2 regions of the Cohnella hashimotonis genome follow, and region 1 is predicted to be linked to the other one. Evidence: riboswitches for the same ligand, from Rfam matches in the RefSeq annotation. Region 1 holds a riboswitch; the other holds the start of a gene.
The links. Region 1 has a riboswitch for glycine ahead of gcvH (glycine cleavage system protein GcvH). Riboswitches for the same ligand answer to the same signal wherever they lie in the genome.
Positions count from the first base shown of each region.

Region 2: it holds a riboswitch for glycine, as region 1 does, so the genes downstream of both, gcvT (glycine cleavage system aminomethyltransferase GcvT) here and gcvH (glycine cleavage system protein GcvH) in region 1, are expected to answer to the same signal.

Region 1 covers NZ_JAGRPV010000001.1:6,855,765-6,860,441, forward strand. Annotated here, with positions in the region: gene KB449_RS27235 (GMC family oxidoreductase) at 1-264, opposite strand, end outside; gene KB449_RS27240 (gluconate 2-dehydrogenase subunit 3 family protein) at 287-1,063, opposite strand; gene KB449_RS27245 (hypothetical protein) at 1,189-1,935, shown strand; gene gcvH (glycine cleavage system protein GcvH) at 2,433-2,825, opposite strand; glycine riboswitch at 2,919-2,999, opposite strand; glycine riboswitch at 3,003-3,111, opposite strand; gene KB449_RS27255 (response regulator) at 3,532-4,677, opposite strand, start outside.
Region 2 covers NZ_JAGRPV010000001.1:3,046,489-3,051,165, forward strand. Annotated here, with positions in the region: gene gcvPB (aminomethyl-transferring glycine dehydrogenase subunit GcvPB) at 1-78, opposite strand, end outside; gene gcvPA (aminomethyl-transferring glycine dehydrogenase subunit GcvPA) at 75-1,433, opposite strand; gene gcvT (glycine cleavage system aminomethyltransferase GcvT) at 1,443-2,552, opposite strand; glycine riboswitch at 2,668-2,764, opposite strand; glycine riboswitch at 2,768-2,872, opposite strand; gene KB449_RS12275 (threonine aldolase family protein) at 2,983-4,089, shown strand; gene KB449_RS12280 (erythromycin esterase family protein) at 4,147-4,677, shown strand, end outside.

The DNA of each region.
Region 1 (4,677 bases):
GCCGTACGAGCGCATCGGCAGCGCGCGAATTTTCTCCGTGCTCCGGAAAGTCACCGTATCCTTCGATAAATCCTGCATCAGCTCGTACCGCAGTCCATAGCGGAGCTCGTCGTGGACCATAAAATAGTCCTCCGTCTTGCGTTCCTTGCCTCGCTCCAGGCCGACGACGTTCAGCCCGCTCTTCGTCAGCTCGGCGGCGATGATGCCGCCCGCCCAGCCGACGCCCACGATGACGACGTCCGTTTTCGGCAGCGTTTTGGCCATAGTTGGTCTTGTCCTCTCCGCCTTAGTGGGCGCTTAGATGGTCTTGCAGGCTGCTCGGCGCGATGACCGCGAAGTCCTTGTCGATGACGTCCGTGTAGCTCATCTGGTTGCCGGGGTAGCTTCGCATTTTCCAGCCGTTCATGTCCGCGTTGCCGCCGTACAGCGGATCGCTGTACGCGCCTTCGAGCGTGCTGCTCCGCAGCATTTTGAAAAAACCGCTCGCCGAGATCGTCGTCAGCTTCACCTCGTCGGACTCGAACGCCTTCAGCACCTCGTCCTGCTGCTCGGCCGCGAGCTCCGAGAAGCCCTTCGTAAATTTCGTCTGGCTGTAATTTTCCAATTCCCGCAGTCCGATCTCGAACATTTCCCGCCGTTTCAAGCGGCCCTGATAGCCCTGCACCTTCTCTCCCGCGTAAAAGGGAGGCGACATGTATTCCCTGGAATTGAATCCCCACTCTCCCGCCAGCTGGTGGTCGATAAAAAACGGGACGCCGAGCGCGAGCGCGCCGGGACCGGCGTCGTCTGCCGGAAAGATCCGCTCCGTAGCCGCCGATACGATGCCAAGCTGCTCCTGCGTAAAGAACATTGGCGCGCGATTGTAGCTCTTGATGTCCGCAGCCGTGCCTTCGCCCGTTTGGGGAGCGTTCTCCGTTTTCTTCGACGGCCGGATCAGGCTGCCGAGCGCCCCGCCCACGATGACGCCGCCGACCGCATAGCCGGCCTGGACGAGAAATTTCCGCCGGGAAGGCTGCTCGACGTTGTCATGGCCGGAGCCGCCTTTGTGATTCTGGTCAGCCATCCTTTCACCTCCAATTTTCGTTCCGGATTTTCCCGATTAGTTTTTTCCAAAATTAAGTCCTTATGCATTCCGGGCGGCTGGCTATGCTAACTTCAAACCAATCCAATATAAGGTGGAGATTCGCCATGGCAACCGCAATCGCAACAAAGCGCCGGATGCTCGCGATCGCTTGCGCCGCAAGCGTACTGACGCTGGCCGCCTGCCAGAGCCACAGCTTGCGCGAGCAGTCGGTCAAGCAAGCGGCAGACGCGCAGCGCATCGTAGACGACCGGCTGAAGCTGCACTCCGTGCAGCGGCCGCAGATCGCCGGACAGCACGATCCGGCGGTCATCCCGAGCGTCGACCGGGAGAAGACGAGGACGACCAACCAATACGGCGCGTCGGGACAAGGCATGGGCAGCGGCGTGCTGAGCCGGATCGGCAGCTCGGGGCTGCGCGGGCGCGGCGCCTCGTCGGACCTGGAGGCCGAGCTTGCCGGCGCAGGGTTGGCAGGCGTTCGCGTGCTCGTGGCAAACGATACGGTGTTCCTCGCGGCCAAGGACCGGGGACCGTCCGCGTCCTCGACGGATCACCTTCAGCGCAAGCTGCTGAGCAATACCGGCGGCCTGTCCGGCAAAGGACCGGAGCCCGGTCCGCACGGCGGCATCGGCATACGCTCAGTCGACACGGACAGGACGGATACGCTGGCCGCAGCCGAGCAATGGCTGAAAGACCGCGGCTTCGGCGAACGCATCGTCACCGTCGCCGGCCCCGAGGCCGTCGCGCTGATCGACCGCTTGCGGTCGCAAGGCGCGGACGGGACGTCCGGCAGCCACGATCAGGAGATCGCGCAGCTGATGAGGCTGGCCGGCGCGGCGAAGGATGGGAAGTAATTCGGAGATATTTGAAAGCAGACATAGGAAAAAGCCGCCAGGGAAGATCGCCTGGCGGTTCTTTGGCAGTAGCCTATACAGTTAGCGGCCTGACGCCGACCGTCTGAACGCATTACAGACCGCGCCAAATTCCAGAGTGACGCCGGCAGCGATGCGCGATCGGACAATGCCTCCCGTGAGCGCGATTCGCCTGCCGGAGGGGAACAGATGAATGCCTGCAAATTTACATCCTTTTTCTACATGACAGACTTCGAACAATAAAAAGATGCGAATCTGCAGGCTTTGATCTCTTTCCCTTTGTGATTTTCGGGTTTCACAGCTAAATAGATGCTGATTTGCAGGCATTTTCGCTTCCGCTCGTCAAATCGGCTGAAAGCCTGCACGGATGCAGGCATTTAGCTACTGGTTTACAGAAGGCGATATTTTATCCCCGCATCATGAAGCAGGCCGTTCCGAGCTTACAGCTTCAGTCATTGATCGTCTGCGTAAAAGTCTGGCTACTTGCTCGCGAGGAATGTCTCGTATTGCCCGGCATCCATCAGACCGCCGACCGCCTCCGCGGGATCGCCATCCACCTCGACTTCGACGATCCAGCCTTCTCCGTAGGGGTCCGCGTTGACCTTCTCCGGCGCAGTCAGCAGCTCCTCGTTCACGCGTACGACTTTTCCGTCCACCGGGCTGAACAGATCCGACACCGTCTTGACCGACTCGATCGTCCCCATCGGCTGATTCGCCGCGAGCGCATCGCCTACTCCGGGCAGCTCGACAAAGACGATGTCTCCGAGCAGACTCTGCGCATAATCGGTGATGCCAACCCGAATGACGCTCGCCGTCGCCTCCGCCCACTCATGCTCCTCCGTGTAACCCAAACCAGCCTTGATCTCGCTCATCTTCGTCATCCTCTCGTTTAAGGTCGCACCGCTGCCTGCCGCAATAAGCGCCGAACGGCAAAAAAGGACAGAGCAACGGCAAGCTGCCGTATGCTCTGTCCCGGGTACCTGAGAGATTAGACGGGGCGTTCGCTCCGCCCTTACCCCTTTGGTGGCTGTTCGCTCTCTCCAGAGGCGCGTCGGATGGCGGTACTTTTACCTGAAAGTTTGATCCTGCGGCGGGCCGGCCGCGGACTTGCTCCTTCGGTGCCGCGCCGTCGGCGCAGTCTCTCCCTGCCATCGTCATCCGCAAATATAAGATTTTACACGGATAGCTTAATTCACGCGGGGAATGGATGTCAATCGATTTGGCTGAATCAAACAAACTTTTACTGGTCATCGAAGCTGCGTCGACGAATAAAACGGACACAGCATCCGCTATTGCTTAAAATGAAGCGCAATGAAACGCTAACTGCATAAATAAAGAATCTGGTGTCCGTAAGGCTTGATTTTAAGCGCTTTGCGGCGAAATAGCGGATGCTATGTCCGCTGCGGGGAGGACTGGAAGGCTTCGGTGGCTTCGATGGTTTCGGTGGTTTCGGTGGTTTCGGTGGTTTCGGTGGCTTCGGTGGCTTCGGTGGCTTCGGTGATTGGATGCGCTTGACGGTTTAGTAAGATTGGTGGCGGCTAGGTCGCTTCAGTGGATTGGGTTCCTTTGCACATCCTCCTACTCCTGCCTCTCTTCATCCTCCGTCCCGCGCTCCTCCCGCCCGCTTGCCTCCTGCGAATGTCCGCATTCAATTGCGGCGCCGCCTTTCATTTCCTGCCTGTACTCGGACGGCGTGCAGCCCGCCTTCTTGCGGAATACCTGGGAGAAGTGGCGCACGTCCGGATAGCCGACCCGCTCCGCGATATCGCCGATCTTCAGCTCCGAGCCGCCCAGCAGCTCCATCGCACGCGAGATTCGCAGGTTGGTGACGTACTCCTTGAAGCCCGTCCCCGCCTTCTGCTTGAACAGCTGGCTGAAATAGACCGGGTTCAGGTACACGATCGACGCCACTTTCTCCAGTCCGATCTCCTCGCCGAAATGCGTATGGATGTACTGAACCGCGACCTCGATCGCCTTTTCTCCCCCGCTCGCGTAGTGATCGTACACCTGCGCGGACGATGCGCTTCGCATGCGGCGCACCTCGCCGGGCACGGCTGCCAGATCGTCGATGCGCCCCGAATGCAGCACCTGGAACGGCGTTTTCAAGTAACGCTTCAGATGGGTGCGGAGCTTGTCGACGAGCAGGCCGAGCCCAGCTTCCTCCCGCAGCGTCACGAGTCCAAGCAGGCTGTGCGCGTCAATGCTCGCGACGAAGCCTTTGCCGGCGGAATCCATCAGCTCGGTCAGCACGTTCTCTACGATGAAGTGCTCCAGCTTCGTATCGGCATCGCTGTCCAGACGCACCATAAGCAGGTTGAAGTACGGGTGGCTCTCCGTGAACGGCGCGATATCGATGCCGCCCAGGTCGAGACCGGACGCCCAACGCGCGAATACGCCTTCCCGAAGGAACCGCAGATTGCGCTTCATCAGGTCGGCTTCTTTGTTGCGCTCGCTCTCCTCCGCGATCTCGCGCGCAAGCTCGTCGATCAGTCCGATTAGCGACTCCTTGCCGATCGGCTTGAGCATATAGTCCCTGGCGCCGAGCCGCACGGCCTCCTGCGCGTACGCGAACTCCGAATGCGCCGAGATGACGACCCACTTCACCTGCGGCTGCATGCGACGGGAAAATGCCATCAGCTCAAGTCCCGTCATGCCGGGCATCAGCACGTCGGTCAGCACCAGATCGACATGCTTGGTCCGAAGCGCTTGTACGGCTTCTTCCGG
Region 2 (4,677 bases), 3.8 Mb from region 1:
ATAAGCGACGCGTCCGGGTTTGCTCAGTTCAAAAATCAATGCTTTTTCTGTCGGTCCTGCATTCGTCGATGCGGTCATACGGCCACCTCCTCCAATTTGGCTGCGAAGCTGTCGATTTCTTGACGCGTGCGTTTCTCGGTAACGGCAATCAGCATATGGCCTGCCAGCTCCGGATACGCGATGCCCAGGTCGTAACCGCCGAGAAAGCCCGACGACAGCAGCTTCAGATTCGTCTCCCGGACGGAGACGCCGTACGGCAGCTTCACGACGAATTCGTTGAAGAACGGTGTGCCGAACGGCAGCGCGAATCCGCGCCTCGCCAGTTCGCGGGCTGCGTAATGCGCCTTTTGCAGATTCAGCCGAGCTGCGTCCTGCAATCCCTGCTTGCCCATCGTCGACAGATAGATCGACGCGCACAAGGCGAGCAGCGCCTGATTGGAGCATATATTGGACGTCGCCTTCTCGCGGCGGATATGCTGCTCGCGGGCTTGCAGCGTCAGGACGAAGCCGCGCTTGCCGTCGATGTCGGTCGTCTGGCCGACGATGCGTCCCGGCATCCGGCGCATGAGCGGCTCCGCAACGGCGAAGAAGCCGCAGGTCGGGCCGCCGAGCGATTGCGAGATGCCAAGCGGCTGCGCGTCGCCGACGCAGATGTCCGCGCCAAGCTTGCCCGGCGTCTCGAGGAGGCCGAGCGCCATCGGATTGGCGCTGACGACGAGCAGTCCCTTGACGCCGTGGACGATCGGCTCGATGGCGGCCAGGTCCTCGATCGCGCCGTAGAAGTTCGGCGACTGGACGAGCACGGCCGCCGTGTCGTCCGTGACCGCTTCGCGCAGCGCGGCGAGGTCTGTGACGCCGTCCGCGCAGCCGATCTCGGCGATGTCCAGATTAAGCCCGCGCGCCATCGTGCGGAGCGCCTCGCGCGCTTCCGGATGGACGGCGCGGGAGACGATCAGCTGCTTGCGCCTGGTGGCGCCTGCGGCGAGCGCGCCCGCTTCGGACAGCGCGGTGACGCCGTCGTACATGCTGGCGTTGGCGACCTTCATGCCGGTCAGCTCGCAAATGTACGATTGAAATTCAAAGATGGCTTGCAGCTCGCCTTGGCTGATTTCAGGCTGATAGGGGGTATAGGCGGTATAAAATTCGGAGCGGGAGATCATGTGATTAATAACGACGGGAAGGTGATGGTCATAGATGCCGGCGCCGAGAAAGCTCTTGAAGCGGTCGGTGTCCGCGTTGCGCCCGGCCAGCGCCTTCATATGCTCCAGCAGCGAGAACTCGTCGAGCGCGCCGGACATCGGCAGCGTGCCGCGGTAACGAATGGCCTCCGGAACGTCGCGGAAGAGCGCCTCGACGGACGAGACGCCGATCGTCTCCAGCATGTCGGCCTGGTCCTGCTCGGTCATAGGGATGTATCGATGGAGATTTGGCATGGCGATTCATCACTCCTTGGGCAGTCTCTTGTAAAAAGGCGTCCTGATCACTTCGGCCTTCAGCCGTTTGCCGCGAATATCTACTTCGACCCCGGTGCCGGGCGCGGCGTAAGCAGCGTCGACCAGGGCAAGCCCCAAGCTGCGCTTCAGCGTCGGAGATTGCGTTCCCGTCGTCACCTCGCCGATCCGCAGATCCCCCGCAAATACGGGGTAGTGGGAGCGGGGGATGCCTCTGTCGATCATCTCGATGCCGACAAGCTTGCGGGGCAAGTCTTTTTCCTTCTGTCTCACCAGCGCGTCCTTGCCGATAAAGTCTTCCTTGTCCAGCTTGACGAAGAAGCCGACGCCCGCCTCCAGCGGGGTGATCGTGTCGGACAGCTCTTGCCCGTACAGCGGCAGGCGCGCTTCGAAGCGGAGCGTGTCGCGGGCGCCGAGACCGGCCGGCACGAGTCCATACGGTTCTCCCGCAGCCATCAGCGTGTGCCAGACGTCTGCCGCCCGATCGGCGGGGACATAGAGCTCGAAGCCGTCCTCGCCGGTGTATCCTGTACGGGAGATCAGCACGTCTGCGCCGGCCAGCGGCGTTTGCTCATTGAAGCGGAAGGAGGGGAGCGCCAAAACGTCATGCGTCGCGCCGGCAGCATCCAGGATATCGGCAGCGCGCGGCCCTTGAAGGGCGAGCAGGGCGTAGCGGTCTGAAGCATTTTCGAGGGAAACGTCCCCGAAGAGATGGGATCGCATCCATGCGAAGTCCTTGTCGATGTTGGCGGCGTTCACGACGGCCATGTAATGATCCGCAGCGATCCGGTAGACGAGCAGGTCGTCCACGACGCCGCCGTTCGGGTAACACATGAGCGTATACTGTGCCTGGCCGTCCGTCAGTTTCGAGACATCGTTGGTCGTCACCCGCTGCAGGAAGCGTTCCGCGCCGCCGCCCGTCACGATGAACTCGCCCATATGGGAGACATCGAACAGGCCGGCTTGCTGACGAACCGCGTCATGCTCCTTCTGAATCCCCGAAAATTGCACGGGAAGCTCCCAGCCGCCAAAGTCGATGCAGCGGATGCCGGGAAGTTCGGCATAGACCGTGTAGAGCGGGGTTCTTTTTAATTCGGTCATCGTGGTCGTTCGCCTCCTTGAATCAAAGTCTCGATCGATCCCGTTTCGACGCAAAAAAGGACAGCCGCAAAAAGAAAGCGCGCCCCCAGCCGAAGCTGCCTGCGTCCTCTTTTCGCTCTGTCCTTTGTACCTGAGAGTTACCTTGAATCCGTACCCGGAACCAAGTTTCCCCGTGGGTGATCCCGCGTCCCGCCGCGGAATGCTCTCCAGAGTCGCGTCCGGCAAAGGTCCTTTTGCCTGAGAGATTCTCCTCTTGCGAGGGTTACTCCTTCGGCGCCGCCTCCACGTTCATCAGGGGCGATCTCTCCCGCTGCCATCATCCGCACTATGCTTTTGTCGTTACAATCTATTCATACATGAGTCTGGGAGGAAGTGTCAACGGTAAATTGCATGGTATACTGGGAGAACCGAAAATCAGGGAGGCATCGACATGAACGACAGCATGACTTTGGCGGATGCATTCCAAAACAGCAAGTATCCGATCGTCGGCCACGGCAAACGGAACGTCCAGGTGCTGATGGAAGCATTCGAGGGAACGGATGCGGACGCGAGCAGCGATATGTACGGAAAAGGGGAGATCATCGAGCGGTTTCAGGCGAAAATGGCCGCTTATCTCGGCAAGCCGGAGGCCGTATTTTTCCCGAGCGGCACGATGGCGCAGCAGATTGCGCTGCGGATTCACTGCGACGAGACGGGGAAAGGGAAGGTCGCTTACCATCCCCTTAGTCATCTGGAGCTTCACGAGGAGGACGGCCTGAAGGAGCTGCACCGGATCGAGACCGTGCTGCTGGCCGAGCGCGACCGGCTCATCGGGCCGGCGGATGTCCGATTGCTTGGCGACGACGTCGCATGCCTGCTGCTCGAACTGCCTCAGCGGGAGATCGGCGGTCAGCTGCCGCCCTATGCGGAGCTTGAGAAAATTGCCGCTTACTGCCGCAGCCGCGGCATCAGATTGCATCTGGACGGCGCGCGACTGTTCGAGATTTTGCCGCATTACGGGAAGTCTGCCGCCGAAATTTGCGCGTTGTTCGACAGCGTGTACGTCTCTTTTTACAAAGGACTGGGCGGTATCGCGGGAGCGATATTGGCGGGGGACGCAGCGCTGACCACGCGGTCGAAGATCTGGAAGCGCAGGCATGGCGGCGATCTGATCAGTCTGTATCCGTATGTGATCAGCTCCGAATACTACTTCGACAAGCGAATCGGCAGAATGGCGCAGTATTACGAGGAAGCGAAGACGCTGGCGGCCATGTACAACGATTGCGGGGATCCGATCCGTACGGTCCCGGCGGTGCCGGCGTCCAATATGTTCCATGTCCAAGCGGACCTGGAGAAGGAAGCGCTGGAATCGCTATTGGTGGAAGTATGCGAAGCGACGGGAGTCGGCTTGTCCGCTTGGGTCCAGGGGCTTGAGGATGGTGGCAGCGCCTATGAGGTAAGCATCGGCGACCGCTTTGCGGCGGTACCGGATGACCGATTGCGCCAAGCGTTCGCGCTGCTGAGAGAAAAGCTGCAGGAAGACGGGTATCGGGCTTAGAGCTAGCGCGCATCCTAATGCGGGAATGGCGTTTGTCTTAAAGCGAAGGAGACCGATATGCGCAAAAACGAATTCGAAGCGCTTCAAGCCCTGGAGCGCCATGCGACGCCTTTTCTAGGGGCAGCCTACGCGGAAGCGCTCGTGGAGCTTGCCGGCGAAGCCAAATTCGCGCTGATCGGCGAAGCTTCGCACGGCACGTCCGAGTTTTACGTCGAGCGGGCCGAGCTGTCCAAGCGGCTTATCGTCGAGAAGGGCTTCAAGTTTATTGCCGTCGAGGGCGACTGGCCTTCTTGTTATGTGCTGAACCGTTATGTAAAAGGCGACGACGCAGCCGGCACGATCGCCGCGGAAGCCCTCCGCGACTTTGCGCGCTGGCCGACCTGGATGTGGGCGAATCGCGAGATCGCGGCGTTCGCAGACTGGCTTCGCGTTTATAACGACGGCAAGGCCGAAGAAGACAAGGTCGGCTTTTACGGCATCGATCTGTACAGCTTGTGGGAGTCGATGGACGAGATTCTGAAGTACCTCGCGCAAAAAGACGGCACCGACCTGGAGGCGGCCAAACGCGCCTTCGAATGCTTCGAGCCG